Regions from separate parts of the Solibacillus sp. GQ1 genome, predicted to be linked through region 1. Evidence: predicted binding sites of a transcription regulator. Region 1 holds the regulator's gene; each other region holds the start of a gene.

Region 1 (10,439 bases):
CCGAACTTAAGCTGATTGCACCATAAAACTTTTCCACCATAACTGGAACAACTTGTTGAGCAAAAGGTTCTAGCTGTTTAATTACGGCTAAATCCTCTTTCGTCAATTTTAGCAATTGAAGCTGTTTATGTAAGTTAGGATAGTTTGATACATCCAGATTTACTTGCTGTGCATAATTTGCAATATCAAAATAAGGCTTGTTTGAAACTTTTGTTGCTCTTGAAAACAGAATACCCATGTTCTTCCTCGATTCATGTATTATTAAATAATACTATTTTACTGTTTATATCGGATTAAATCATTAATATTTCTATAAAGATTAAAAATTTACATTAATTTGTATTTGAGGTATATAACTATTAAAATGGATGCAGTAAATAATGAAAGGCGTTGTAATGATGAAGTTTCATAAAGGGCGTTTGAAATTTGTTTTACCATTGTCGCTTGGGGTGGCAATCGCATCGTATATTATGCTCGTAAACAATTATGCAGAAGTAGGTGACCGCGATCGGATTTTAATAGTTATTGGAGCAACCATCTTAACCGCGGTTATTTCCTACTTTTTATTTCCTCAAGAAGGGGACAACCCGAAAGATAGAGGCCCATATTGATTAAATTTAGACATCACAAGAATCTCGAAATAAAAATTCGGGATTTTTTGTCCTCTCTATGAAACTTTTATGAATATTATCCGTAAATAAGCTAATAAACTAAAGTGAGGTTGATAACAAATGGAATCTAAATGGTCGAAAATCATCATTCATGCCAGTGCATTCTTTGCACCGTTCCTTGTACCGATTCTGTTTTTCTTAATAAGTTCTGAAGATGAAGTGAAGCGTACAGCAATCCAAGCATTACTATTCCAGGTCGTATTCGGAATTTTAATAGCGATAGCAGGAGTCCTTTCTGTATTGTTAATAGGTTTACCATTCCTATTAGTATTTTTACTCATCTTCTGGATTGCCCCGGTCATCGGTATTGTAAAAGCATTATCGGATCAGCACTGGAATTATCCAATTGTCGGACGCTGGGTATAATTTACCCTCATTCTGGCAAAGTTCATAAAAGCGGTAAGGTTTGTTTAAAAACACCTTATCGCTTTTTTACATAAAAAGGGATTTATTAATGTAAAAATAGGGAAACCTAAAACAAGAGTGATTAGTTGCATTTCAAAAAATAAATATTGTATATTTAAGTCAAAGATAGTCAAAGTCAGTTGATGAGAGGTGAGAGACAGCATGAGGAATATATCTGACATAATTGAAGGGTATTTGAAGGAAGTTATTGAATTAGAGGGACAGGGACTTATTGAAATAAAACGAAATGAATTGGCAAAGCAATTTGCCTGTGCCCCTTCTCAAATCAATTACGTTATCAATACGCGTTTCACGACCGAGCATGGCTACTATGTAGAGAGTAAGCGGGGTGGTGGCGGTTATATTCGGATTTTGCGTGTAACAATCCACTCGAAGAAAAATTTACTTGACGAAATGGAAACACAAATAGGTAACGCCATTGCCCAGACTAATGCTGAGCGTATTATTTTCCGTTTATTGGATGAGGATATCATTACAGAACGAGAAGCAAGCATTATGAAGGCCGCTTTAGATCGTGTCACATTACAGGTAGCTTTGCCGCTGCGTGATCAACTAAGAGCACGCATTATGCACGCAATGCTACAAACGATTTCTTTTGAAAAGTAGAGGTGGATTATTATGATATGTGAGCATTGTAAACAGCGTCACGCCAATGTTACCGTTACTCAAGTTCACAATGGTCAAAAAGTAGAGCGTCACTACTGTGAAGTATGTGCCACTCAATTTCATCCATTTCAATTTGACGTAAATGAAGAGCCTGCATCTCTTCAGCAGCTTATTTCAAATTGGTTCAATTTTGTACCTGTGAATGCAAAGAAAGAAAGCACGACAACTAATACAAACAGCCCAAAATCCTGTCCTTCCTGCGGGTTTACGTACCGACAGTTTTTAAAGCAAGGCAAATTCGGATGCGGTCAATGTTACGAAACATTTAGCGAGCAATTACCACAGCTGCTTGAACGTCTTCAGGCAGGTACTCAGCATGTAGGGTATATGGAAGAAGGACCTTCAAAGGAAAAGGTAGAACAACAAATCCAAGAGCTCCGAACATCACTGCAGCAAGCAATTGCGGAAGAGCGATTTGAAGATGCAGCTTCCATACGTGATGAAGTAAGGGAATTGGAAAGTAAAATAAGACAGGAAGGTGAGGGGAACGCATGAACATCGAGCATTTTTTAACGAATGCCAGTCCCAGCTGGATGCAGCACGAAAGCGATTCAGATATCGTCATTAGCACACGCATTCGGCTTGCTCGTAATATTGCCAATACTCGATTTCCGATTAGTTTTACAGAACAGGAAGCCCAATTAATCGAAGAAAAAATGATGCAGTCATTATTGTCTTCATATGATAATCCGTATCAGTTTTCCTATTTCCAAATAAAAGATATGCCGGTTTTACAACGCCAAATTTTAGTGGAGAAGCATTTGATCAGCCCGAATTTGGCAAGAAGAAAAAAAATTGGATCATTTTTTTTAACAAAAGATGAATCCATTAGCATATTAGTAAATGAAGAGGATCATATTCGCATACAGAGTCTTACGCAAGGGATGAATTTAAAAGAAGCATTTGATAAGGCTCGTAATATTGACCGCTACTTAAGTAAGTCAATCGCGTATGCATATGAAGACCGCTATGGTTATTTGACAAGTTGCCCAACAAATGTCGGAACAGGACTTCGAGCTTCTGTCATGCTCCATTTACCAGCACTCACAATGATGAAACAGATGAATCCATTAATTCAGATGATGACAAGATTAGGAATGGTTGTGAGGGGTATATATGGGGAAGGCAGTGAAAATTTAGGGAATATTTATCAAATATCAAACCAGATCACATTAGGTAAATCAGAAGAAACGATTTTACAGGAGCTGCAGGAAGTTGTGGAGCAAGTAATCAAAAAGGAAGAGCTTGCACGTAAAAATTTATTGATGCGTGCTCCCTCGGTGTTGGAAGACCGCTTAAGCCGTTCACTTGGTACATTGAAGTACGCAAAAATTTTAACGAGTGAAGAAGCGGCTAGCTGTTTATCAAATGTGCGTCTTGGGGTAAGTTTAGGATTATTAGAAGCAATTTCACAGCGTAAACTAAATGAGTGCATGCTTATTATGCAACCTGGACTCATTCAGCAATATATTGGTACTACGTTACAACCGGCAGAACGCGATATGTATCGTGCGAAGCTGTTGCAAGAAAAGTTAAACGAGCAAGATGAAGCTACAAACAATGGGGAAAAAGGAGAGGATTTTCTATGATGTTTAATCGATTCACACAACGTGCTCAGAAGGTATTACAACTTGCTCAGGAAGAGGCAATTCGTCTTAAGCATAAAGAAATCGGAACTGAACATATTTTACTTGGCTTAATTCGTGAAGGTGGCGGAATTGCCGCTAAAGCTTTAGAAGCAATTAATATTAGCCCTCAAATGATTGAAACTGGCATTGAGGAACTCGTTGGAAAAGGTACTGAAGATGTAGGTCCAATCGTACATTACACACCACGTGCTAAAAAGGTAATCGAACTTTCATTGGATGAATCACGTAAATTAGGGCATGCATATGTCGGAACAGAGCATATTTTATTAGCTTTAATTCGTGAAGGTGAAGGGGTTGCTGCCCGCGTATTGGCGAATACAGGTGTAAGCATCAATAAAGCACGCCAGCAAGTTTTACTGTTATTAGGCAATAATGATTCTAACAATAGCGGTAACTCCAGCATGACGCAAACAGTAAATACACCAACACTTGATAGTTTAGCCCGCGATTTAACAGCGGTAGCGCGTGAAGGTTCACTTGACCCGGTTATCGGCCGCTCAAAAGAAATTACACGTGTTGTAGAAGTACTGTCACGCCGTACAAAAAACAATCCGGTATTAATCGGGGAACCAGGTGTCGGTAAAACAGCTATTGCAGAAGGATTGGCACAGCAAATTATCAATAATGAAGTTCCGGAAACACTGCGCGATAAACGTGTAATGACGCTTGATATGGGTACAGTTGTTGCAGGTACTAAATATCGTGGGGAATTTGAAGACCGTCTGAAAAAAGTAATGGATGAAATTCGCCAGGCTGGCAATATTATTTTATTCATCGATGAGCTTCATACATTGATCGGTGCAGGTGGCGCGGAAGGTGCAATTGATGCATCGAATATTTTAAAACCATCATTGGCTCGTGGCGAACTGCAATGTATCGGTGCAACAACATTGGATGAGTACCGCAAATATATCGAAAAGGACGCGGCATTAGAGCGTCGTTTTCAACCAATCCAAGTTGATGAGCCATCTGTTGAAGAAACAATCCAAATCATTAATGGTTTACGTGACCGCTATGAAGCACATCACCGTGTGAAAATTTCGGATGAAGCGGTAGAAGCAGCTGCCAAATTATCAGATCGCTACATTTCAGATCGTTTCTTACCGGATAAGGCAATTGACTTAATTGATGAAGCTGGTTCGAAAGTGCGCTTACGCTCTTATACTGTTCCACCTAATTTAAAAGAGTTGGAAGATAAATTGGAAGGCATTAAGTCTGAAAAGAATGCCGCAGTTTCAGGACAGGAATTTGAAAAAGCTGCTGCATTGCGTGATACAGAGCAGAAGCTGAAACAAGAGCTTGAACAACTGAAAAAAGAGTGGAAAGAAAAACAAGGCAAAGAAGAGTCTACAGTATATGTTGACGACATCGCGCAAGTGGTAGCGATGTGGACGGGAATTCCGGTTTCAAAAATCGCACAGGCAGAATCTGCGAAGTTATTAAACCTTGAGGAAGAGTTACACAAACGCGTGGTTGGTCAAGGTGAAGCGGTAGAGGCAATTTCCCGTGCAATCCGCCGTGCACGTGCAGGCTTAAAAGATCCAAAACGTCCAATCGGTTCATTTATCTTCCTTGGTCCTACAGGTGTCGGTAAAACAGAACTTGCGCGAGCACTTGCTGAAGTAATGTTCGGTGATGAAGATGCGATGATCCGTGTAGATATGTCAGAGTATATGGAGAAACATTCGACTTCTCGTTTAGTCGGTTCGCCTCCGGGCTATGTAGGATTTGAAGATGGAGGCCAATTAACAGAGAAAGTCCGTCGTAAACCATATTCGGTTGTACTGTTGGATGAAATCGAAAAGGCGCATCCGGATGTGTTCAACATCTTATTACAAGTGCTGGAAGACGGCCGCTTAACTGATTCAAAAGGTCGTGTTGTCGATTTCCGCAATACAGTTGTCATTATGACATCGAATGTTGGGGCAGATGCACTGAAATATCGCAAGCATGTAGGATTCAGTGCTGGTCTAAATGCATCGAAAGATAAAGACATGAAGAGCACAATGCTGGAAGAACTGAAAAAAGCGTTCCGCCCAGAGTTCTTAAACCGTATTGATGAAATGATCGTGTTCCATTCATTAGAAAAGGATCACTTAAAAGAAATCGTATCATTAATGGCGAACTCTTTAACGAAGCGTCTAAAAGAGCAGGATATCGAACTGCAGCTTACGGATGCAGCGCTTGTTAAAATTTCGGAAGAAGGCTATGATCCGCAATATGGTGCGCGTCCATTGCGCCGTGCATTACAAAAACATGTAGAAGACCGCTTATCCGAAGAACTTTTAAAAGGTACATTGGATAAGACGCAAACAGTCGTACTTGATTATGCAGATGATGAGTTTATCGTACGAACACAAGAAAAAGTAGCAACGAATTAATAAAACAGACGAGGCGGGTAATTCCTGCTTCGTCTGTTTTTTATACTATCGTCGTTAGGAATCGGAGAATTCTCGCTAAACCAAAATTATTTTTGTAGGAAACGCTAACCGAAAAAGAATTTTGCGGCAGATTAGTGGGTATTCGATTTTGTTTCGTGTACAATTATAGGAACACACATTCGAAGGAGCTAGCAAAATGGCAAAAAAGAAGTCTAAATTTATGTGCAGCAGCTGTGGCTATGAGGCGGCAAAATGGATGGGGCGCTGTCCTGGCTGTGGTGAATGGAATACGATGAATGAAGAAGTCGAAGTCATCACAAAAGGTCCGCGTGGTGCGTTCCAGCATTCTACAACAGCTACAAAGGCAACACCTATTATTCATGTGGAGGTACAGGAAGAAACACGTATCGCCACAGAAATGAATGAGTTCAACCGTGTACTCGGAGGCGGTATCGTACCAGGTTCACTTGTATTGATAGGCGGTGATCCAGGTATCGGGAAATCGACTTTATTACTGCAAGTATCAGCGCTTCTTTCCAATCAGGGAAAACGTGTTTTATATATTTCCGGTGAAGAATCTGTACGTCAGACGAAGCTGCGTGCTGAACGTTTAGGTGTACATACGCCGGAGCTTTATATTTACTCGGAAACGAATCTGGAGTTTTTAAATCAGACAATTGATGAAGTACAACCGAAATTTGTTATTGTCGATTCGATTCAAACGGTACACCACCCGGAAATAACAAGTGCACCGGGCAGTGTGTCGCAAGTACGTGAATGTACAGCGGAACTGATGCGCATTGCAAAAACTAAAAATATTGCTATCTTCCTTGTTGGTCATGTTACAAAAGAAGGTCAGATTGCCGGACCGCGTATTTTAGAACATATGGTAGACACGGTGCTTTACTTTGAAGGGGAACGCCACCATAACCACCGAATTTTACGAAGTCAGAAAAACCGTTTTGGTTCTACAAATGAAATTGCGATTTTTGAAATGCTTCATGGAGGGTTAAAGGAAGTATTGAATCCCTCTGAGCTGTTTTTACAGGAACGCTCGCAAGGTGCCCCTGGCTCAACGATCGTTGCATCGATGGAAGGGACACGTCCGATTTTGGTAGAAATCCAGTCTCTTGTTACACCAACGAGTTTCAATTATCCGAAGCGTATGGCAACAGGGGTTGATCAAAACCGTGTCCAGCTTTTAATGGCGGTATTGGAAAAACGCATGGGCATGATGCTTCAGGCACAGGATGCGTATATTAAAGTTGCGGGTGGCGTGAAATTGGATGAGCCGGCAATTGATTTAGCTGTATTAACAAGTATTGTTTCAAGCTTTAAAGACCAGACAGTACGTCCGACAGACTGCTTTATCGGGGAAGTAGGGTTAACTGGTGAAGTACGCCGCGTTTCGAGAATTGAACAGCGTGTACAGGAAGCAGCAAAGTTAGGATTTAAACGCGCCTTTATTCCAGCTTCTAATATTGGTGGGTGGGAATTCCCGCCGGACATTCAAGTCGTTGGCGTCGAAACAATCAGTGATGCACTGCGGGAATCTTTCCAAAATTTATAGAGAATATATTTTTGGTAATATGTTCAAAAAAGGCATGAAAAGTGAAAATACTTTTCATGCCTTTTTTCTTTATGCTTTTACTGTTTTTTCCTTCTTTAAAAATGCTTCTCTTGTGAAAATGCCAAAAGGCTTTCCAATCGGCAGGAAGTTGAAGCCGAAATGCTTGTTCAATACATTAGCACCCGCACCGTAAAGTGATAACAGAGCAATGATTAACTCAGAGTAGGCTGCAAGTAAATGCATGCCGTGCTCCATAATTCCAAATGAGCTTAATGCCAGGCCGATAAATAAGAAGTCGATCATTACGAAGATGGCGAATAGAACTTTATTTGTTTCAGCTGCACCAATCGTCATAAATAGGGTAAAGATTAAATAACCTAAATACACAACACCGAGCTGAGTTGTATCAGCAGACGCCTGTAATGTTGCACCAAATACACCGGCTTGAACGAACCAGCTCATGCCTACACCCATCCAGAACAAACCATATGCGCCGAATGCTGTCGTACCGAATGTATTATTATGCTTTGAATCTAATACTGATGCATAAAATTGTGCAATACCTCCTAAAAATATTGCCCAAGGAATAACCAAACCTAAGCCATCTGTCCAGCCTAATTTTTGAGTGGAAGCAACAAATGTTACAATCGCCAAACCGAACAAACCAATTGCAGACGGGTCAGCAGTAGAAATTTTTACTTCTTTTGCAGTATTCAAAACGTATTCTCCTCTTCTAAGTTTAATTTTTCTATTATACTAAAATAGTATATGCATTAATTTAACTAAACTACTGGTAGTGGGAATTTAGAATGAAGTATGTCATTTTTGAATTAATATCGCGTAAATTTAACTAAAAAAAATAGGGAATAAACTTAAAAAATGGGTAAAATCCTAATATTGGAATGTAATTGCATTTTGTTGATTATTTGCCCTTGCTTTTGGTACCTGGACTTCGCATGAATGAAACTTTAGATGTATAATTATTAACTGGAGGTGAAACAAATGTTGAAGAAAATAATTCAAGTAGCATTTTTATTTATCGGTGGAGCATTAGGCCTTATTTTCTTACCGCCCTTATATGCATTCATGAACTTATCATCCAATCCTTGGCTTAATAATCCATACTTCAGTGTTGCGATAGGTGCTGCTTTATTATTCGTTTTATCGTTTGCATTATCTGATTACTTTGTAAAATTAATTACTTGGTTAGAGGAAGTATTATTCAAATTGCCTGCAGCAGATTTACTGTTTGGTACACTCGGTTTAATCGTAGGACTATGTGTAGCAACATTGGTCGGGGTCGCAATCAATCAAATGAACATTCCCGTTATTACCGCTGTTGTTCCTGCTATTTTATCCATTGTTCTGGGCTATCTCGGTTTCCGGTTAGGTTTCAGTAAACGGGATGAGCTATTGCAGATCTTTTCCGGGAAATCCACGAAAAAGCGTCAAAGTGACGGATCTGTCAAGGAAGTTCAGGAGCAGTATAAATTACTTGATACGAGTGTCATCATTGATGGGCGTATTGCCGATATTTCAACAACAGGTTTTGTTGAAGGGATTTTAGTCGTACCTCAGTTTGTATTAACAGAACTCCAGCATATTGCGGATTCATCTGATACATTGAAGCGTACGCGTGGTCGCAGAGGTCTCGATATTTTAAAACGTCTTCAGGACGAACGTGCTTCGAAGGTACTTATTACGGAAGTTGATTTTGATGATGTGTCCGAAGTGGACTTAAAGCTGGTTCGCTTAGCAAAAAACATGAGTGCTCAAATATTGACGAATGATTTCAACTTAAATAAAGTTTGTGAACTGCACCGTGTACAAGTATTGAATATTAATGATTTGGCAAATGCGGTGAAACCGGTCGTTATTCCGGGTGAAGATATGCAAGTCGTTGTCATTAAAGACGGGAAAGAACACAATCAAGGTGTCGCCTATTTAGATGACGGAACAATGATTGTAGTAGAAGGTGGCCGAAGCTATATTGGCCAGGCGATTACTGTTACGGTAACGAGCGTACTTCAAACGTCGGCAGGGCGAATGATTTTTGCCAAGCCAAAAGAGGATTAGGATGTGAAGCATTTTGCGTTATGAAGTTGTTTTACCGGCAGCAGGAAGCGGAAAGCGCATGGGTGCCGGGCAAAATAAATTATTTTTAAACTTAGCGGATAAACCGATTTTAGTTCATACACTTCTTGTTTTTGAACAAGATGAAAACTGTACGGGTATTTGGCTTGCCGTAAAAGATGAGGAACGTCCATTTATCCAGTCGCTCATCAAAAAGTATAATATTGCAAAAGTAAAAGGTATGCCTACAGGTGGTGAGGAACGCCAACACTCAGTGCATGCATGCATTAAAGAAATGAGTGCAGTGGATGTTGTCCTTGTTCATGACGCTGCAAGACCTTTTATTACGATTTCAAAGATTGCCGAACTTGCAAAAGTCGCTTATGAAAAAGGAGCGGCTATTGCAGGGGTTCGTGCAAAGGATACAATGAAGGTCGTCCATAACGGCCTAATTAAAGAAACTGTTGACCGCGATTCTTTATGGATGGTTCAAACACCGCAAGCGTTCCGTTACGATTTATTGGCAGAAGCTGAAGACGAAGCCGAAAAGGCAGATTTTTTAGGAACGGATGAAGCAATGCTTGTGGAACGTTTAGGACATGATATTCATATCGTGGAATGCAGTTATGAAAATGTAAAAATGACAACGCAGGAAGATCTGATTTTTGGGGAAGCTATTTTAAAACAACGAAAATAGAAGATACCTTGAAAAGAAAATAGGTTTGCGAGGCTTTTTCCGGACAAGTTGATTATACTAATGATAATGAGATTAGCAGAAAGAAGGTGAAGGCTAGTTTACTTTGTAGGCTAGCAACGATATGTTTCGAATTGGACAAGGATTTGACGTTCATGAATTTGCAGAAGGACGTCCATTAATTTTAGGTGGTATTACAATACCGCATGAGCGCGGCTTAGTAGGTCATTCGGATGCCGATGTACTTTTACATACAGTGACAGACGCGGCATTAGGTGCAATTGGAGAAGGGGATATTGGCCGTCACTT
Region 2 (10,439 bases), on a different contig from region 1:
AGTCATACGTTTCTTTACGCTCATCTGTAATGGTAATGCCTGATGCACCTAAATCCAGTTCTCCATTCGTAATTTGCTGGAATACCGGCTCCCAACCTACATTTCGGAATTCGATTTCAGAACCGATTTCTTCACCGATTGCTTTCATAATATCAACATCGATTCCGACAATTTCACCTTTATCGTTCATCGATTCAAATGGGGCAAATGTTGCTTCTGTTCCGACTAACAGCTTTTTCCCGCCACCTTCTCCGGATGTTGCGCTTCCTGATGTTTCATCGTCTGATGTACCGCATGCTGCTAAAATGATTGTTAATGCCATTAACAGCATCGTTATTAAAAACTTCTTCGTTTTGAACATTATAAAACCCCCTCTATTTTGGTTAAGATTATACATTTTTTAGTAGACCCACACAATATGTAATTCTGAATCTTCTAATAGTTTAGGTTATAAAGATACCTCCAAGGAGCCTCATCGCCTATACTCCAACCAACAGTGCCTTCTATTAAATATAAAAAACTACCTTCTACTACTCATCATAATAGAAGATAGTTTCTCCGCTCTTATAGTACTTTTCCTAAAAAGGCTTTTGTACGTTCGTTTTGCGGGTTGCCGAATACTTCATCCGGGTGGCCTTGTTCTACGATGTAGCCGCCATCCATAAACAGTACACGGTCGCCTACTTCACGTGCGAAGCCCATTTCATGTGTTACGACAACCATTGTCATCCCTTCTTTTGCAAGGTTTTTCATTACTTCCAAAACCTCTTTTACCATTTCCGGGTCAAGGGCTGACGTTGGTTCATCAAACAGCATCACTTTCGGCTTCATTGCCAATGCGCGGGCAATCGCTACACGCTGCTGCTGACCGCCTGATAACTGCTGCGGGTAGTTATAGGCCTTTTCACGCAAACCGACCTTATCCAATAGCTCCAGTGCCAGTGTTTCGGCATCGGCTTTGTTCAGTTGGCGAATTTGCATTGGAGCCATCGTAATATTATCGATGACCGACATATGCGGGAATAAGTTGAACTGCTGGAACACCATTCCTACTTCTGTACGGATTTCGTTAATATTTGTTTTCGGATCATTAATTTTAGTACCTTCAATATAGATTGCACCGTCCGTTACTTCCTCCAGCAAATTCATGCAGCGAAGAAACGTTGATTTCCCAGAACCAGATGGCCCGATGACACAAACTACCTCTTTTTCATGTACTTCATAATCAATCCCCTTTAACACTTCGAGCTTGCCAAAATGCTTGTGTAAGTTTTCTACTTTAATCATTTACGCGCGCTCCTTTTTCTTACGTGGGTTGTAATTAATATCAACTCGTTTTTCGATAAATGCAATGAGCTTCGTTACAGCATACGTTAATACAAGGTATAGGAACGCTGCGAATAAGTACGGCTCCCAGAAACGCTGATACGTTCCGGCTACAACTTTACTTACATATAAAATTTCGGCTCCGGCAATTACCGTTACAAGTGAAGAGTCTTTTAATAATGCAATAAATTCATTCCCTAAAGGCGGGATCATACGACGAAACGCCTGCGGTAAAATAACTTTGCGCATCGCCTGGCCCTGTGTTAACCCTAAAGATCTGGCAGCTTCCATTTGACCTTTGTCGATCGACTGGATACCTGCACGGAAAATTTCTGCATTGTATGCGGCACTGTTTAAAATCAGTCCGACAATACCCGATACCCACCAACCTTGTGAAGTTCCAAAAATCGTTGGAATAACAGCTAAGTGAATTAATAATAATTGTACGAGCATTGGCGTACCACGGAATACGTCGACATATATTTTAGCCGGCCAGTAAATCCACTTTTTTGTTGAAACTTGGCCTAATCCTAAAACTAGACCGAATATGATACCACCAATATAACCACATGCTGTTAAAACAATAGTCGCCCAAAGTCCTTTTGCATATAGTTCACGGTAGTTCCAGATTATATCCCAACGGAAAAAATCAAAAAAATCCATCTGAAACCCTCCAATAAATTAAATGTAGCTTATTCGATTTCCGTACCTGTAATTTCAGCTAACTTGCCATTGTCTTTAATTTTTTGAAGACCTTCATTTAAAATGTCCAATAGCTCTTTATTGCCCTTTTTCACCATAAAGCCGAAGTAGTCTTTCTCAAATGAAGTATCCTCTACCGCTCTTAAGCCTGAATCAGGATTGTTTTCAAGGTAATCTAAAATTACTGCATTATCACCGATTGCGGCATCAGCTGCACCTGTCAGCACTTCTGTTAAAGCAACAGAGAAGTTTTCATAAGCTAAAATCTTCGAGCTGGCAACACCTTGCAGTTCCTGTGCTGCGATATGACCTGTCGTATTAATTTGCACCGCGATTTTTTTGTCTTTAATATCTTCCAACGATGCCACTGTCGAACCTTCTTTTGTCACGATCAGTAAAGTCGCTTCATAGTAAGGATCTGTAAAGTCATATGATTCTTTACGCTCATCTGTAATTGTAATAGCCGCTGCGCCCATATCCACTTCACCAGTTGTTACTTGGCTCATCATTGAGTCCCAGCCTACATTTTTCACTTCTGTTTCAATGCCCATCTCTTCGCCAATCGCTGCTAAAATCTCTGAATCTAAGCCGACAACATTTCCTTTATCATCTAAGTATTCAAATGGTGCATATGTAGCTTCCGTACCTGCAACGATTTTCTTATATTCTTTATCTCCTGTAGATGTAGATTCGTCCGCTCCACACGCTGTTAAAATCATTGAAGCTGCCGCTAAAGGTGCTGCCCATTTAAATAGTTTTCTAGTACTCATTATGAATATCCTCCTGGATGTAGTAGTTTTTTTGTTAATAACATGTTCAATTATATTAATTCCGCAATTAATATACAACATTTAATTTTTAAAAAAATGATTATTATTGCAGTATAATGAATTATTATAACAAAATTAACGGTATATTTGCATATAATTTAATATTTATTCACTCTATTACTATTTCATTATTGTATTCCCCTCTTCAAAAGGACTCTCATACCATTACATATATTCCCTGTTATCTATAATATATGTTAATTGGATAGGTAATTTTTAACTAAAATAAAAAAGACTGCACAAGAGGAACTCCCTCTTATGCAGTCTTGAATTATTATTTTTAGGTAGAGAACGAATGAAGGATAAAAAGAACCGGTACAGTGATTCTTTTTATCCTAATAAAACTTCATTCTCTATTGCAAAAAAACCTCAGATGATTTTTTGCAATTGATATTGAAACGTATATTAAAACAGTAAAATGGTGCCCCCTAAAGGACATGATGGTATGGTCTATCTAACTAGTTTTGTAAAAACACAACATTTACTAATGTACTAATTTTCTACCTATATTTCAAGTAGGAAATGTGCTTTTTTAAAAAGAAATTTTATTTTTTAGGTGAAGAGCGTTTAAATTAGATGCGTTTCGGAAACTTATAGTGTAGCGTCAAAATTAAACTGTAGAAAAATGGAAGAGAAAGATTATTTTTACTTCATGCTGATCAGTAATAATCTTTATAAAAGAAAGCGCCCTCGGAGGGAATCGAACCCCCAGCCTCAGAACCGGAATCTGAAGTGTTATCCATTACACCACGAGGACATATAAATAAGTATATAAGCAACTTTTTTCATTATACAGATGGAACCCCTAATTTTCAACTGTAAAAATCAGAGTTTATATTTGACCATAACTGACTAATACGTGTATGATAGGTTTACAGCTGAAATATTTGTCATTTTCAGCAAAAGTTATCGAATATAAGCTTTAACAAAGGGAGGATTTTTCAATGAACTTAATTCCTACAGTTATTGAACAAACAAACCGCGGCGAACGTGCATATGACATTTATTCACGTTTACTTAAAGACCGCATCATTTTATTAGGTAGTGGGATTGACGATAATGTTGCGAACTCAATCGTAGCACAGCTATTATTTTTAGAAGCTGAAGATCCAGATAAAGATATCTACCTATACATTAACTCACCAGGCGGCTCTATCACTTCAGGTATGGCAATCTACGATACGATGAACTTCATCAAACCTGATGTATCAACTATCTGTATCGGTATGGCTGCTTCAATGGGTGCATTCCTGCTTTCTGCTGGTGCAAAAGGCAAACGTGTTGCATTACCAAACGCAGAAGTAATGATTCACCAACCACTTGGTGGAGCACAAGGTCAAGCAACTGAAATCGAAATCGCTGCAAAACGTATTTTACACTTACGTGAAAAATTAAACCGTATCATGGCTGAAAACAGTGGCCAAGATTATGAAACGTTAGCGCGCGACACAGATCGTGATAACTTCATGTCTGCACAGCAAGCATTAGAGTACGGTCTTATCGATAAAATTTACGAGCGTAACCAATTAAAATAATCGATTCATTCAAGCATACAAGATTCGTCTTGTATGCTTTTTTGTATTCCAAAAAAATAAGCACAGCCCCATTCATGTATACTGAACAGCTGTGCTTTTGTCTTGTAAATAAAATTCGTTATCGCATTTTGTTTAACGCTTAAATAATATGATTGTCCACGTCCAGGATAAAGCACCAACTCCTTGCACCATTAGGTCCCTCATGCAAAAGTGGTGGATCGTTTACTTTTGCGTCGGGCCCTCCTAGGCTTGGACTCATACGATGTGAGTCATCGGGGGCATGCCACAAGGATGTGGCGCTTTGCCCACGTGGAGTTGAACGGGCGCTTTAACCTTTTGTCTTAATCCGCTTTTTCAATTAGAAGTTGTAGTGCGTCGATTGCTTTTTCTTCGTCATGGCCGTCTGCCCATAATGTGACAACTGTGCCTTTTGCAACAGCTAGGCTCATAATGCCCATGATCGACTTTGCATTCACTTTTTTCGTACCTTTTTCTAAATAGACATCTGCTTTATAACGATTCGCCTCTTGGACGAACAAAGCGGCCTGTCTTGCTTGTAAGCCCGATTTTAACTTTACTTCTACTTGTTTTTCAATCATGTTGAAATACTCCCTTTCACAACCGTTCATCGCTTCTAAGTTTATCTTAACGAAATTGTCCGAAAAGAACAACAATTGGAAACATCTTTTATGAAATCGTTACCAATTTTTTCTTTTAACGCCTCGACGACTTGCTCCGTACCTTTATGTGAATTTAAATACTCTCTCCACGACGGAGCGCATCCGCGATTTCATCGATTTTGCGCAGACGATGATTGACGCCTGATTTACTGACAACGCCAGTTGAAACCATTTCACCGAGCTCTTTTAACGTCACGTCCTGATATTCCACACGAAGACGTGCTATTTCACGCAACTTTTCCGGCAGCTGATCAAGGCCTACCGCATTATCAATATAGCGGATATTTTCCACTTGCCGCAACGCCGCGCCTATTGTTTTGTTTAAGTTGGCTGTTTCACAGTTTACGATACGATTCACACTGTTACGCATATCTCTAATTATCCGTACATCCTCAAACTTTAGCATTGCCTGTACAGCACCGACTAAATTCATAAAATCCGAAATCTTTTCGGCTTCTTTCAAGTACGTCACAAAGCCTTTTTTACGTTCGATCGTTTTCGCATTTAAATCGTATCGGTTCATGAGCTCTGCCAACGCTTCCCCGTGCTCCTTATATAAAGAATAAATCTCCAAATGGTAGGAAGAGGTTTCCGGATTGTTCACCGAGCCTCCCGCCAAAAAGGCACCACGTAAATAAGCACGGCGTTCACTTTCTTTCGGTATGATTGATTTGGCGATTGTATGATTAAACTCAAATGAATTTGAGACAATTTCTAAATCCGCAAGAATTTCCCGTGCGCCTTCCCGAACACGGCATATATACACATTGTTCTTCTTAAGACGCATCTTTTTTCGAACAAGCAACTCAACATTATATGGATAAAGCTTCTTTACAATTGTATAAAGCCGACGTGCGATAGCCGCATTTTCTGTTTGTACGTCCAAGCTTATTTGACGATTCGCAAAGCTCAACGAACCGTTCATCCGTATAAGGGCAGAGACTTCAGCCTTTAAACTACTATCCCCAGCTTCTACTTGCGTCAGTTCTTTCTTTGTTTCAGATGCAAATGACATGGATTCGCTCCCCCTTTCCTAGCAACCTATGTAGTGTTTCTTCAATACTACTATTCTTGCATCGTTTGTTTTTTCTGTAATGTATATTCACAAAGCCATTCAGCGAGATTAACCGCATCATGACGTACTGTTCCATTTTCAATAAGCGCAATCTCTTTAGGAATAATATTGATGCCCATTTCTTGCAGTCTTTCAATATCAAACTTTACAGGTTCGGCATTTTCTTCAAGATAGTTTTCATAAATCGAAGGAGGCAGCTCCTTTTCATTGATCAGTACCGATTGAATAAATGCTTCTCCGACATGCTCATGGATTGCTTCAATATGTTTTGAAGCAGTAAAGTTTCTCGTTTCACCTTGCTGTGTCATTAAATTCGCAATGTAAATTTTTTCACATTTCGCACGAATAACTGCCTGCCCGATTCCTTTAACTAATAAATTCGGAATGATGCTCGTATAAAGGCTACCAGGTCCAATCAAAATAAAATCTGCCCGTTCAATCGCATGAACTGCAGCAGGTAAAGGTTTGAGATTACTAGGCTCCAAGTATACCCGTTTAATCGGTGCATGGCCTGATGGAATTTTCGACTCGCCTATAATGTCTGACCCATCCGCTAATTCGGCATGTAATGTAACCTTTTTATTCGCTGCTGGAATGACCTTTCCGTGCACATTCAGTACTTTGCTCATTTCAGCAATCGCATGGTTAAAATCACCTGTAATTTCCGTTAAAGCCGTCAACATTAAATTTCCGAGCGAATGACCGTCTAAATCGTTTGATTGGGAAAAGCGATATTGAAACATTTGCTCCACTAACGGCTCTACGTCTGAAAGTGCGGCAATTACATTTCGCACATCTCCTGGCGGCGGGATATCATAGTCATCCCGCAAACGCCCAGAAGAGCCACCGTCATCTGCAACCGTAACGATGGCCGTTATATCAAAAGGATGTTGCTTTAAACCGCGCAAAATTGTAGAAAGGCCTGTCCCTCCGCCAATTACGACGATTCTTGTTCTCTTTTTTTTCATTTCATCAATCCTTCCTATGATTGATATCTCTATGTGTAACGATGACTTGATCATTTTTTGCCAATAGCTTCCCGAAGTATTCAGCAAGTGTAACGGAGCGATGTTGCCCGCCCGTACAGCCGAAAGCGATGACAAGCTGTGATTTGCCTTCATTACGGTAATGGGGAATCATGAAAGTGAACAAGTCAGTCAGTTTGGCAATTAACTGTTGTGTTTCTTCCGTTGCCAGTACGTAAGAGGATACTTCTGTTTGCAGCCCTGTTTTATGCCGCAATTCTTCCACATAGTAAGGATTTTTTAAAAAGCGGACATCGAATACTAAATCGGCATCAATCGGCAGCCCATGCTTAAATCCAAATGACATAATGTTTAGTGAAAACGTAGGACTGCTCATATTGCTGAATTCCTGGGCGATACGTTCACGTAATTCGCGTGGCTTTAACTTGGAAGTATTGACGATTGATTTGGCGCGCCCTTTTACTTCAGAGAGCAATTCGCGCTCCAATTGAATCCCTTCCAGCGGTAATCCCTGAGGTGCAAGCGGATGTGATCGGCGTGACTCTTTATAGCGGCGAACTAATGTGGCATCATCGGATTCTAAAAATAAAATACGGAGTAAAATATCTTCTTCGTCCAGTAGTGCGTCGAGCGATTCGATCAATGAGCCAAAAAATTCTCTCCCACGTAAATCCATGACAACAGCCATACGTGAAATCTTTTTTTCGGAACCCTTCATTAGCGCTAAAAAAGTAGTTAAAAGCTCCGGAGGTAAATTATCTACACAGTAATAACCTAAATCCTCAAAACTTTGAACGGCTACCGTTTTGCCCGCCCCTGACATTCCTGTAATAATAACTAACTCATGTGTATAGCTCGAACTAGCCACTTATTTCATCTCCTCTAGTTTTGTTCCGTCGAGTTTTGAATTTTTTCGCTAATCAGCTCAAAATCCTCTGTATATTCAAATGTACCATATTGAGTACCTTGATTTAATGCTGCAAATAATAAATTCGTACGGTCACCTGCTGCCATCGGAAGATCCTTTAAACGATCAATTTCATACCAGCTCAAAATGCCTTCCCGTGTTTCGACAAATGGTGTACCTTCAACATCTTTTGCAATAAATGTGTACAGCATCCACTCATCGACGACTGTATCTCCATTTTTTATAACCATTGTATATACGCCTTTTAAATGAACGTCTTTTGGTGTTAGATTTGTCTCTTCCTGGAATTCGCGTATAGCGGAGTCATAGATGGACTCTCCTGGCTCCATCTTCCCACCTGGTGCCACAAACCAGCCTCTTCTCGGCTTTTGTAACAATAATACTTGACCATCTTTAATAGCGAGTAAATTTGTAATACGTTGCATACACAACACCTCAACTTTTTCATTTAATGGATAAGTGAAAAAAATATTTCACGGATTCCACATAAGTAAAGACACAATTTCGCTATGTGAAGCCAATTGTGTTTTTCTAAAGCTTATTTCTATTATACCTTGTCCTATGCATTCAGTAAAAGCAAGCGTTTCATTTATAATGTCAACACCTATGCCGGAAAGTCACAAAAAAGAGGTTGCTTCAGCGTAAACCGCTTGAAACAACCTTAGGATAAAAATATAAGGGGGTTAAAACAAATTCCACTTTTAGTATACCCTTATTTTGTAACGATATGATTACATTTATGTTAAAGAATTATTGATTTATTTTTTCTTTTATTTCTTCCACGTAATGTTGAGCTGATTGAGCTGCAATACTGCCGTCGCCTGTAGCTGTTACAATTTGACGCAGCATTTTTTCACGAACATCGCCCGCTGCATAAATACCTGGAATTGCCGTTTCCATATTTTCGTTTGTTACGATATAGCCTGCGTCATTTAAAATATTCAGTGAAGCAAATGGCGCTGTTAATGGAAGCATGCCGACATATACGAATACACCATCCGCATCCTCTTCCGTTTCTGTGCCGTCAACTGTTGAAACTAACGTCACTTTCCCTACTTTACCGTCAACATCATGAATTTCTTTTACTGTTGTATTCCAGATGAAGTCGATTTTTTCATTGGCAAATGCACGGTCTTGTATAATCTTTTGTGCGCGAAGTTTATCGCGACGGTGTACAATTGTTACTTTATCCGCAAAGCGTGTTAAGTAAATGCCTTCTTCAACTGCAGAGTCTCCCCCGCCGATTACGATCAGTTTCTTTTGTTTGAAGAAAGCGCCATCACATACAGCACAGTAACTTACACCGCGACCGCCAAGCTCTGTTTCGCCAGGAATGCCTAGTTTTTTATACTCTGCACCTGTTGTAATAATAATCGTGCGTGTTTTATATTGTTTTTTACCTGAAACGATAATTTTATATTCTTCACCATCGATGATTTCATTTACATCACCGTAAGCATATTCAGCACCGAATTTTTTCGCATGCTCAAACATTTTTGTCGATAGCTCAGGCCCTAAGATTGTATCGAAACCAGGGTAGTTTTCCACTGCTTCCGTATTAGCCATTTGTCCGCCGGGAATCCCACGTTCAATCATTAATGTTGATAAGTTAGCGCGTGATGCATATACCGCAGCAGTCATACCTGCTGGACCTGCTCCGATAATGACTACATCATAAATTTTTTCTTCAGACATGTTGATCCTCCTCTTGCGTATACCTTTTATATATTTTTATCGTATAAGATTGCTTGGGTAAATACAAATATACTGCCTATTCAAAGTCCGATGGTACAAATTCATATAATTCATCATTGTATTTCGATAATGTTGCAGTCGAAATATTATATTTACCCGCAACTGCTTTTTTCGTCACTTTGTTTTCCAGTGCCGTATGGAACGAATATTCAACAGCAGCAGCAAGCGCCGCGCGATTTTTAAACGAATAGCCTTGTTGGAATGCAATTTCCCCAAGTGCAAACCATGTACTTAACACTTGCGCCACTTCCAATGAAATCGAATCATTCGTTTCTGTAATCAGTTCAGCAACTTCCATAAAACGCAGGAATTGCTGCTCTTCCTTGCTGCCGTTACTGAAATCATAGTCCAGTGCGTACGCCATGCAAAGCTTTTCAATAGCCGTAAAATCCGAGACATTTATAAGAGAAGGGTGTGCAACAATCTCTTGTTTATGTGCAGACCGCTTCAATAAAAACATGCCAAATAATCGGCTTGACAGATGCTCATCTGTTAGTTGACGAATGATGAAATCACGATGGTTCTCCGCGGAATTCCGTAAAATAGAGCCTTCACCCTTTGCCCACGGTTCCATTCCTTCTTTTGATGGATCCAACTGAATGAGCATTTTCCATGATTCTTT
Region 3 (10,439 bases), on a different contig from region 1:
CACACCAGTACTACAATTTTAAAACAGACTCGGAATTAGCCGATTATGTCGGGAAGCTCCAGTCATTAAGAAATGATTCCGATACTTTGCGAAACGGAGAATTTAAATGGCTAGAAAATAAAGACGGCTATGTTGTATTTGAACGCAAATCCGATGAAGAAACATGGATCGTTGTCATTAATAATAGTAGTAAAACAAAACGAGTGCATATTCCTGTGGCTGAGCTGGGTGAAGGAAAAGAAGTTCGCGGAATGTTCAACAGTGAAATCATCCGTGAAAATAAGGACGGCAACTATGCGATTATTTTAGACCGTGAAATGGTCGAAGTGTACCAAGTAATTGAAGCACGTGGCATTAACACCTCTTATATTGTGGCACTTGGATTGGTCGTTGTTTTATACACAGCATTTATGGTTGTGATTATGAAGCGCGGAAAAAAACGCCGTGCCGAGAATTCAGCGCACTAAATAAAACAGCCTGGAGAAGCAGACAACATGCTTTTCCAGGCTGTTTATATTTTATTATAGTTTTAATCGGTCCTGCAAAAATTTCCCTATGCCGTCTTCGTTGTTCGATAGCGTAATTTCATTGGCGATTGTTTTCAAGTCGTCGATACCGTTACTCATCGCAACGCCAACGCCTGCGTATTCAATCATTTCCAAGTCGTTGTCCTCATCGCCAAATGCAATGATGCGTTCACGGGGAATGCCCATTTCTTTTGCAATATAGTCGATGCCTACTGCTTTACTTAACCCTTTATGGACAATTTCAATAATCGGGAATGGAGCTCCCCAACGTCGGTGCTCGATCAGTTCAGCGTGAACATCCTGCAAATGTTTGCGGATAATCGGTGTATTTACATCATCGGCTTGAATAAGCAAACTTGTCGGGTCTTCTTTTAATGTATTTTTCAGATCGCCTGTTAGAATATTCGGGTTGCCCATATGCAGCAACTGAAGCACACCTTCATCTTCACGATGGAGATACACGTCATCCATTACTTCGGCGATTAAGTTGTCGTATTCATATTTATGAACAGATTCTACAACATCATGGACTACACTTAAATTGACTGTTGTATGAATCGTTTTCCACATCGGATTTTTAGGGTGGTGGATGAGGGCTCCGTTGAAATTGACAATCGGAGTTGTTAAACTCAGCTCCTGGTAATAAAGCTGACTCGCACGATACGGACGTCCTGTCGCGATCATCACCTGATGACCTGCTTCTTTTGCTTTTAACAAAGTTTCCTTTGTCAGCGCAGAAATTTTTTTCTCGTCCGTCAATAAAGTGCCGTCTAAATCTAATACAATTAAATGTTCGTTCATAAGAGTAAGCCTCCTTTAGCCTGGGTATAATTGTAACGTGCAAAAATAGCATTCGTCAAAGTTTTGAAACATTGACCAATTTTTGCTAATGTAAACAAAGAGGTGAGAAATTTGATAGTTGACAAAGAACAATGGAAGTCCATTCCATTACTGCATGTATATGATGAAACGATGGATGAGCAAACACCGGTCGTTATTTTTCTTCATGGTTTTTTAAGCGCAAAGGAACATAATTTACATTACGCTTATCAGTTTGTGCAACAGGGTGTACGCGTTATACTACCGGATGCGTTAATGCATGGTGAGCGCTCGAATCAATTGACGGAAGACCAGATGAACTTTAACTTCTGGAAAATTGTATTAAAGTCAGTGGAAGAAGTACATACTATTTATGGAGAATTGAAGCTGAAAAACTTGGCAGGAAACAAGGTTGGGATTGCCGGAACTTCAATGGGCGGAATCGTCACTTCAGGCTGTTTAGCGATCTATCCATGGATTGAAACGGCAGGTATTTGTATGGGTACAACAAGCTATACGAAACTGGCCCTCCATCAAGTAGAGGATCTAAAGCAAAAAGGCGTAACATTTCCGTTGTCTGAAGAACAGCAAACAGGCTTGCTTCAAATGCTGCAAAAATTTGATATGGAGCAGCATGAGGAATTATGGGCAAACAAACCGATTATTTTCTGGCATGGTGAGCGCGATACGGTCGTTCCTTATCATATGAGCCGAGATTATGTTGAACAACTGGAAAAAGAAAAAAAAGCGGAACATATTACTTATTTGGCAGAACGAAAAGCTGGGCATGCGGTATCGAGAAACGGAATTTTGCAAGTCACGCAATTTATGGCGCATTGTTTGGCATAAATCATGCGTTCTGCTATGATTAACATTAACACCATGGCGAAAGGGGAAATTTAAAATGGCAATTGATCACGATATGAAAGAAAGTATGTTAGGTGCATTGGAAAACGTAATTGACCCTGAGTTAGGCATTGATATCGTCAACTTAGGCTTAGTATATGAAGTAGATTTAACAGATGAGGGCTTAGCAATCGTTACGATGACATTAACATCAATGGGCTGTCCGCTTGCTCCAGTTATCGTTGACCAAGTAACAACTGCACTTAGCGAATTACCGGAAGTAAAAGAAGTAAAAGTAGATATCGTATGGCAACCGGCATGGTCTAAAGACAATATGTCCCGCTATGCAAAAATGGCATTAGGCATTCGTTAATTAATAAGTGAATAAATGAATTGAAATTCGGTCATTTTGCGTATAGGCAAAGTGATCGTTTTTTATTAGGATCTTTGCGAAGGAAACAGAGCTTAATTATTTGTTGTTTGACCAACTTTGACTTATAATTAAATTAATCAAAAAAGGTCAAACTAAATGAAAGGGTGCACTTTATGCAATTTAACCAAACACAAGATAATCGTCCTCCATTAGAGCAATTTGGACGAAACTTAATTGAACAAGTAAAAAACGGTAAGATGGATCCGGTTATTGGACGAGATGAGGAAATCCGGAACGTCATTCGTATTCTGTCACGTAAAACAAAAAACAATCCGGTCCTCATCGGTGAGCCAGGTGTTGGTAAAACAGCGATTGTCGAAGGGCTGGCACAGCGTATCGTAAGACAGGATGTTCCGGAAGGATTAAAAGATGCGGAGCTTTATGAATTGGATATGAGTGCACTAATTGCCGGTGCATCGTATCGCGGGCAGTTTGAAGAGCGGCTGAAATCGGTATTAAAGCAAGTGAAAGAATCAGATGGACGTATTATTTTATTCATCGATGAGATCCATACAATTGTCGGTGCAGGCAAAGCGGACGGAGCAATGGATGCAGGAAATATGCTGAAACCAATGCTTGCACGTGGTGAACTGCATTGTATTGGAGCAACAACATTGGATGAATACCGTATGTATATCGAGAAAGATCCTGCATTGGAACGCCGCTTCCAGCAAGTAATGGTGAGAGAACCTTCTATTGAAGATACGGTTTCCATTTTACGTGGAATAAAAGACCGTTTTGAAGAACATCACCGTGGTGTCCGCATTCATGACCGCGCGATTATTGCAGCGGCCCAACTGGCGAACCGTTATATTACAGACCGCTTTTTACCGGATAAAGCAATTGATCTTGTCGATGAGGCATGTGCGATGATCCGCATAGAAATCGATTCAATGCCACAGGAACTGGATCAGTTAATGCGCCGCCTCACACAGCTGAAAATTGAGCAGCAGGCACTGAAAAAAGAAAAAGATGATGCAAGTAAAAAACGTCTTGAAATAATTACAGATGAAATTGATACATTGGAAGTTTCAATAAAGTCAATGAAGGAACAGTGGGAACTCGAGAAAAACGGTTTACAGATTGTACGCGATAAAAAAGATGAACTGAAAAAAATGGAAGCCGAGCGCGACGATTTATTTATTTCAGGCAGTAATTTAGCACGGGCAAGTGAGCTTCAGTACAGTAAAATACCACAGCTTGAAAAGGAAATCGCCGAACTGGAACTGCAGTTGAAACAGTCGGAAGGTAACCGGATGCTGCGTGAAGAAGTGACTGAAGAAGAAATCGCTAAAATTATTTCACGCTGGACAGGGATTCCGGTAACGAAGCTTGTTGAAGGTGAACGCGATAAACTGCTCCGTTTAAAAGATACATTGCATGAAAGGGTAGTCGGTCAGGACGATGCGGTAACTTATGTAACGGAAGCAGTTTGGCGTGCGCGTTCCGGTATTAAAGACCCGAATAAGCCGATTGGAAGCTTCCTGTTCCTTGGGCCAACCGGTGTCGGAAAAACGGAATTGGCCAAAGCATTGGCCGCACAACTTTTCGATTCGGAAGACCATTTCATCCGTATTGATATGAGCGAGTATATGGAGAAGCATTCTGTATCCAGACTTGTCGGAGCTCCTCCAGGCTATATTGGCTACGAAGAAGGTGGTCAGCTGACAGAAGCGGTACGCCGCAATCCGTATGCTGTAGTACTGCTGGATGAAATCGAAAAGGCGCATCCGGATGTCGCGAATATTTTACTGCAAGTACTTGATGATGGCCGCATTACCGATAGCCAAGGACGGATTGTCAATTTTACGAATACCGTTATCATCTTGACATCGAATATCGGCTCACAGTTTTTACTGGAAGCATCAGAAGAAGCGGAACAGCTTGTTCAAGCAGCATTACGCCAGCACTTTAAGCCGGAGCTGTTAAACCGGATGGACGATATTATTATGTTCCATGCATTATCGAATGAGCACTTCCATAAGATTGCCTGGAAATATGTAAAGCAGCTTCAAGATCGGGTCGCAGAACAGGAAATTACGCTGTCTGTTGATGGGGAAGTTGTGGACTGGATTGTGAAGCACGGGATTGACCCGCAATTTGGTGCACGTCCGCTCAAACGCTTTGTCCAACGCCATTTGGAGACGATTGTTGCCCGTGAACTGTTAAAAGGGGAAGTCACAGCAGGTGGAAGTTTATCGATTGCATTGGAAAACGGAGAGTTAGTAATAAAATTAAATTAAGTTTGAAGACAGCTTGTGCGTGAATACGTACAAGCTTTTTTTGGTGGTTTGAAATGTTCTAATAAGGATGGTTAAAGTTCTAATATAAATGAAAAAGTTTTAATAAAAGCCGGAAATTCTAATATAAATGTCACTTGTGCTAATAAGAGGTGCTACTGTTCAAATAAACGTGGCGACTTTTCTAATATCAAGTATAAAAGTTCTAATATGTATTGAATTTATCTAATAAAGTCAGCGCCCCCCACAAAAGTGGGTGTAAATAACAAGGGGCTGTCCAGTAGTTTTACCGGACAGCCCCTTGTTATCTATTAATGATGCTCTGCTTCTGCTTCTGGAGTTGATTCGTTTGGAATGATTGCAGCGATAATAATAACTAATACGCTGAATACTAATGATACGATTACGCCATTCATGAAGTTAAAATCTACACTTAATACAGAACTTACTACATAGTTTAGCATTGAAACTAATAAGAATGACCAAAAGAACGTAATGATATATTGCATCAAATTCACCTCATTGAACTTATTTATAACGTTATTGTGAAATTACATCTTCAATATCATACCACAAGCATTCATCAAATTAAAAGGGCGAATCAAATTATTCTTCAAGTTGTCATAAATGCTTGTTTTTATTGCTTTTTCAAGTAGGAATTAACACGGAAAAAGAGAAGATTAGCTCGAAGTTGTTTGTCTAATAATGGAACGTTTTTTACATTCGCTCTTTAAAAGTTTAAACGTAAGAAATGAACGAATACTGCTGTCCGTTATTCAATTTTCATCCAGATGTTTTATCAATTAGTATAGCCATTTTAATTGAAAGAAAAAACAAGAATAAATCCCCAATCCCTCTTTTTCCGGAAATTTTAATTGTGTTAAAAATAATTATGTTCTATAATTAGTACCAACTACTAATAATTAGTTATATTTTTTGATTTATGAGAAAACAAGGGGGCTATTATATGAATGCCGGTATTATAGGGATGGGGAAATATGTTCCGGAAAAAGCTATAGCAAATAAGGATTTTGAAAAAGTTTTAGATACATCAGATGAGTGGATTCGTTCTCGGACAGGTATTGAAAACCGTTTTATCGCTGAGAATGAAGAAACATCGGATTTAGCATATAAAGCAGCAGTGCAAGCTATTGAAAATGCAGGTATAACACCAGATCAAATTGGTCTAATCGTTGTTGCGACGGTTACACAGGATCAGAATTTCCCGAGTGTAGCGTGTCAAATTCAAGAACGACTTGGAATATCGGGATGTGGCGCAATGGATGTGTCCGCTGCATGCTCAGGATTTATTTATGGAACGGCTATTGCAAAACAATTTATTGAGAGCAATAATTATGAATATGTATTAGTAGTAGGTGTTGAAAAACTGTCGAAAATTGTGGATTGGGATGACCGCAACACAGCTGTCCTATTTGGCGATGGTGCAAGTGCGGCTGTTCTCGGCAAAGTTTCGGAAGGCCGCGGAATTCTTGCGTTCGAACTTGGAGCTGACGGAACAGGCGGAAAGCATCTTTATTTAAATCCTAAAAACCATATTGCGATGAATGGTCGTGAAGTATTTAAATTTGCAGTTCGTCAAATGGGCGAATCAGCAGTAAATGTAATCGAAAAGGCAGGCCTGACGAAGGAAGATGTCGATTATTTGGTACCGCATCAAGCGAACATCCGCATTATGGAAGCCGCGAGAGAGCGTCTTGACTTACCAGAGGAAAAAATGTCGAAAACAATCCAAAAATACGGCAATACATCAGCCGCTTCAATCGGTATTTCAATCGTTGAAGATTTGGAATCAGGAAAAATCAAAGATGATGATATCGTTGTTTTAGTAGGTTTCGGCGGTGGCCTTACATGGGGAGCACTTGCATTAAAGTGGGGTAAATAAGCACGTTGATTGGAATGTTGGGGAGGATGGAACGAATACTAAAATCGTCACCGACATCGTATTGGCCAAAGACCCGAAATGAAATCAACCTTTAAATAGGGAAAAGAATTTAACTTAGAAAAGGGTGTTAAATAATGGAGAAAAGAAGAGTTGTTGTTACAGGAATCGGTGCAGTATCGCCAGTAGGAAACAGTGCAGAGCAAGCATGGGAAAATGTAATTGCAGGCAAGTCTGGTATTGGACCATTAACACGTGTAGATGTGAGCAAATTTCCAGTCTCTGTAGCCGCTGAAGTAAGAGATTTTAATATAGAAGAATATATTGAAAAGAAAGAAGCACGTAAAATGGACCGCTTTACACATTATGCGGTCGCTGCTTCAATGATGGCTGCAAAAGATGCCAACTTGACGATTACCGAAGAAATGGCACCGCGCGTAGGTGTTTGGATCGGTTCTGGAATCGGCGGAATGGAAACACATGAACAGCAGTTTCTAACATTCCAGGAGCGCGGTGTTCGCCGTGTAAGTCCATTCTTCGTACCGATGATGATTCCGGATATGGCATCTGGACAAGTATCGATTTATCTAGGGGCAAAAGGAGTAAACTCTTGTTCTGTAACGGCTTGTGCATCAGGAACAAACTCGATTGGGGATGCGTTCAAAGTAATCGAACGTGGAGATGCGGATGTCATGATTACAGGCGGGGCAGAGGCACCAATCGTAACAATGGCGGTTGCCGGCTTCGTTGCAAACACAGCGTTATCGTTAAATCCGGACACGGCAACTGCATCACGTCCATTCGATAAAAACCGTGACGGCTTCGTTATTGGTGAAGGCGCAGGGATTTTAATTTTGGAAGAGTATGAACATGCAAAAGCGCGCGGTGCGAAAATTTACGGTGAAGTTGTTGGATATGGTTCAACTGGGGATGCCCATCATATTACAGCACCGGCTCCAAACGGTGAAGGTGCAGCACGTGCGATGCAAATGGCAATCGATGATGCACAAGTATCGCCTGACCAAGTTGGTTACATTAACGCACACGGTACGAGTACACCATATAATGACTTATTTGAAACACAGGCAGTTAAGACTGTTTTTGGTGACCATGCCTATAAATTAGCGATGAGCTCAACGAAAAGTATGACAGGCCATTTATTAGGTGCAGCAGGCGGTATTGAGGCAATCTTTACGGTACTTGCGTTGAAGGAAGGTATTTTGCCGCCGACAATGAATTTACACGAGCCGGATCCGGAATGTGATTTGGATTATGTACCAAATGCCGCACGAAAAGCGGAAGTTGAATATGCGTTAAGCAATTCACTCGGTTTCGGCGGACATAATGCTTGTTTATTATTTAAAAAATTTACAGATTAATAAAATGACAAAAAACGAACGTGCTTCTTCTATCGCACGTTCGTTTTTCGTATAGTTGTACGAAGGATGGTGTTTTGACACGTTTCGTACTTTTTTTATTTTTTTATGGGCTCAGTGTCATGTCGATCAGTAATATGATTTTATACTTGAATTACCGCACGCTCGGTTATTCATGGCATGCTGTATTAATGTACATTGTACACGGAGCAGAGTTGTATATGCTGCTTGTTGCTATTGGCGGGATGTTTAGCGTCGTTTACGGCCTAAGCCCATCGCGTTCTCCATTTTCTTGAGTGTTTTAGAGGCAATGGCATTCGCTTTTACTGCACCCTCATCCAAAATTTCATCAAGTTCAGGTGAGTCAATCAGTGCATAATAGCGTTCTTGAATTGGTGTTAAGTGGTCAATAACAGCCTGTGCTACTCCAGCTTTAAAATCACCATAGCCTTTGCCTTCATACTTTGCTTCTAAATCTGCAATTGCTGTTCCGGATAAGGCAGATTCAATAATAAGCAAGTTTGATACACCTGGTTTGTTTTCAATATCAAATTTAACGATTCCCTCAGAATCCGTTACAGCAGATTTGATTTTCTTCTCGATTTCTTTTGCTGTATCAAGCAGGCGAATCGTCGCTTTTGAGTTCGTATCCGATTTGGACATCTTTTTAGTCGGCTCTTGCAATGATTTGATACGCGCGCCTTCTTTCGGCAACTGAATATCAGGAATCGTTAATACGTCATTGTAGCGCTTATTGAAACGCTCAGCTAAATCGCGTGTTAATTCAATATGCTGCTTTTGGTCTTCGCCTACTGGTACGATGTCTGTATTGTAAAGAAGAATATCGGCAGCCATTAACGGCGGGTATGTTAATAGTGCGGCAGAAACAGACTCTTTACCTGTTGATTTGTCTTTGAACTGTGTCATACGTTCTAATTCACCTATTGAAGCGACGCATTGCAGCATCCAGCCGGCTTGGGCGTGGGCAGGGACTTCTGACTGAATAAATAAAATCGATTTTTTCGGATCAATGCCACATGCAATATACATAGCTGCCAAAGAGCGGATATTTTTACGCAACTCCAGGCGATCCTGTGGCACAGTAATTGCATGCTGATCCACGATGCAATAAATGGCGTTGTTGTTTTCCTGTAAAGCAGGGAATTGTTTAATCGCTCCGATATAGTTCCCTAAAGTAATAGTTCCTGTTGGTTGTACACCTGAAAAGATTGTTTTCATTGGGTGTTCCTCCTTAAAATCAAATGAAAATAAAAAAACATCATGCGTCCTCTATTCGAAAATAGAAGGGACGAATGATGTTAAAATCCGCGGTACCACCCAGCTTGCCTTAATCGGCCACTTTGCTTCGTAACGTGAAGGCGACGAGCTGGACTACTAATAGAAACGTTCATCAAGCTAACTCGGAAGTCCATTCCATTTAACGAATGATCTGTTTACACCAACCACAGACTCTCTAGGCATTCTCATTAAATGTACTACTCTTCGTCATCGTTTTTTATAATCTTGAAAGGATTATAACTTAACCATTGAAAAGAAAGCAATCGTTTTATTTTAAAGAAACAGGAATAAAACGAAGTGAAAATGGAAATAGTAGTAAATAGATGATTGTATTATATGAAATGACATTGTATTTTCTGATTTTTTTCTCAATTACATTTTGTTAAATGAGAAAAAATATCGAAAATCAGGACGTTTTATTTTTCTATTATACGGGTAAAATTTGTTATGGCACAAAATTATAGAAAGTGTGCCTATTAGAGAGAAATACGTAATAAAATTTATTACGTAAGTTGAATTATTTGTTGACATTGTATATTCAAACATGGGTTATTCATGTATAATGGGAACAGAATCTTAAATTAAATTAATTCTAAATTGAGTTTTACTTATACATTTGTGCTTCTTTAATAACAGGAAGCAACATCTAGCAATTGAATTGAAATCAATTAGAGAGGGAGTGAGCCAATGTTAGTAACATTATTTACTTCACCAAGTTGTACTTCATGTCGAAAAGCAAAAGCATGGTTAGAGGAACATGATATCCCATATACAGAACGTAACATTTTTTCCGAGCCACTTACAATTAGTGAAATCAAAGAGATTTTACGAATGACAGAAGATGGTACAGATGAAATTATCTCAACGCGTTCGAAAATTTTCCAGAAGTTGAATGTCGATGTTGAAACATTGCCGTTACAACGATTATATGAGCTTATTCAGGAATATCCGGGACTATTACGTCGTCCGATTATTTTAGATGAAAAACGTCTGCAAGTT

The links. Region 1 encodes CtsR, which represses protease genes until heat stress. Its sites were predicted from a motif close to ATGGTCAATAAAGGTCAAACA; they were not measured.
Region 2: the regulator CtsR is predicted to act here: its motif matches at 3,694-3,714, upstream of clpP (ATP-dependent Clp endopeptidase proteolytic subunit ClpP).
Region 3: the regulator CtsR is predicted to act here: its motif matches at 2,699-2,719, upstream of AC6CH1_RS01430 (ATP-dependent Clp protease ATP-binding subunit).

What each region holds. Positions count from the first base shown of each region.
Region 1 covers NZ_JCAXEX010000005.1:62,622-73,060, reverse strand. The annotation lists gene AC6CH1_RS16755 (globin-coupled sensor protein) at 1-238, opposite strand, end outside; gene AC6CH1_RS16750 (acyltransferase) at 381-611, shown strand; gene AC6CH1_RS16745 (DUF4870 domain-containing protein) at 732-1,037, shown strand; gene AC6CH1_RS16740 (CtsR family transcriptional regulator) at 1,239-1,703, shown strand; gene AC6CH1_RS16735 (UvrB/UvrC motif-containing protein) at 1,716-2,258, shown strand; gene mcsB (protein-arginine kinase McsB) at 2,255-3,352, shown strand; gene AC6CH1_RS16725 (ATP-dependent Clp protease ATP-binding subunit) at 3,349-5,793, shown strand; gene radA (DNA repair protein RadA) at 5,990-7,363, shown strand; gene AC6CH1_RS16715 (acetate uptake transporter) at 7,433-8,080, opposite strand; gene AC6CH1_RS16710 (PIN/TRAM domain-containing protein) at 8,366-9,439, shown strand; gene ispD (2-C-methyl-D-erythritol 4-phosphate cytidylyltransferase) at 9,453-10,133, shown strand; gene ispF (2-C-methyl-D-erythritol 2,4-cyclodiphosphate synthase) at 10,255-10,439, shown strand, end outside.
Region 2 covers NZ_JCAXEX010000002.1:77,159-87,597, reverse strand. The annotation lists gene AC6CH1_RS12850 (basic amino acid ABC transporter substrate-binding protein) at 1-361, opposite strand, end outside; gene AC6CH1_RS12845 (amino acid ABC transporter ATP-binding protein) at 565-1,287, opposite strand; gene AC6CH1_RS12840 (amino acid ABC transporter permease) at 1,288-1,989, opposite strand; gene AC6CH1_RS12835 (basic amino acid ABC transporter substrate-binding protein) at 2,019-2,798, opposite strand; tRNA gene AC6CH1_RS12830 (tRNA-Arg) at 3,544-3,615, opposite strand; gene clpP (ATP-dependent Clp endopeptidase proteolytic subunit ClpP) at 3,803-4,393, shown strand; gene AC6CH1_RS12820 (HPr family phosphocarrier protein) at 4,735-4,992, opposite strand; gene whiA (DNA-binding protein WhiA) at 5,147-6,088, opposite strand; gene mgfK (gluconeogenesis morphogenetic factor MgfK) at 6,139-7,116, opposite strand; gene rapZ (RNase adapter RapZ) at 7,121-8,002, opposite strand; gene AC6CH1_RS12800 (8-oxo-dGTP diphosphatase) at 8,017-8,487, opposite strand; gene trxB (thioredoxin-disulfide reductase) at 8,813-9,757, opposite strand; gene AC6CH1_RS12790 (tetratricopeptide repeat protein) at 9,834-10,439, opposite strand, start outside.
Region 3 covers NZ_JCAXEX010000001.1:324,841-335,279, forward strand. The annotation lists gene AC6CH1_RS01410 (alpha-amylase family glycosyl hydrolase) at 1-467, shown strand, start outside; gene AC6CH1_RS01415 (Cof-type HAD-IIB family hydrolase) at 522-1,328, opposite strand; gene AC6CH1_RS01420 (prolyl oligopeptidase family serine peptidase) at 1,431-2,195, shown strand; gene AC6CH1_RS01425 (metal-sulfur cluster assembly factor) at 2,257-2,565, shown strand; gene AC6CH1_RS01430 (ATP-dependent Clp protease ATP-binding subunit) at 2,739-4,868, shown strand; gene AC6CH1_RS01435 (YjzD family protein) at 5,177-5,374, opposite strand; gene AC6CH1_RS01440 (beta-ketoacyl-ACP synthase III) at 5,833-6,768, shown strand; gene fabF (beta-ketoacyl-ACP synthase II) at 6,903-8,144, shown strand; gene trpS (tryptophan--tRNA ligase) at 8,391-9,380, opposite strand; T-box leader at 9,444-9,660, opposite strand; gene spxA (transcriptional regulator SpxA) at 10,128-10,439, shown strand, end outside.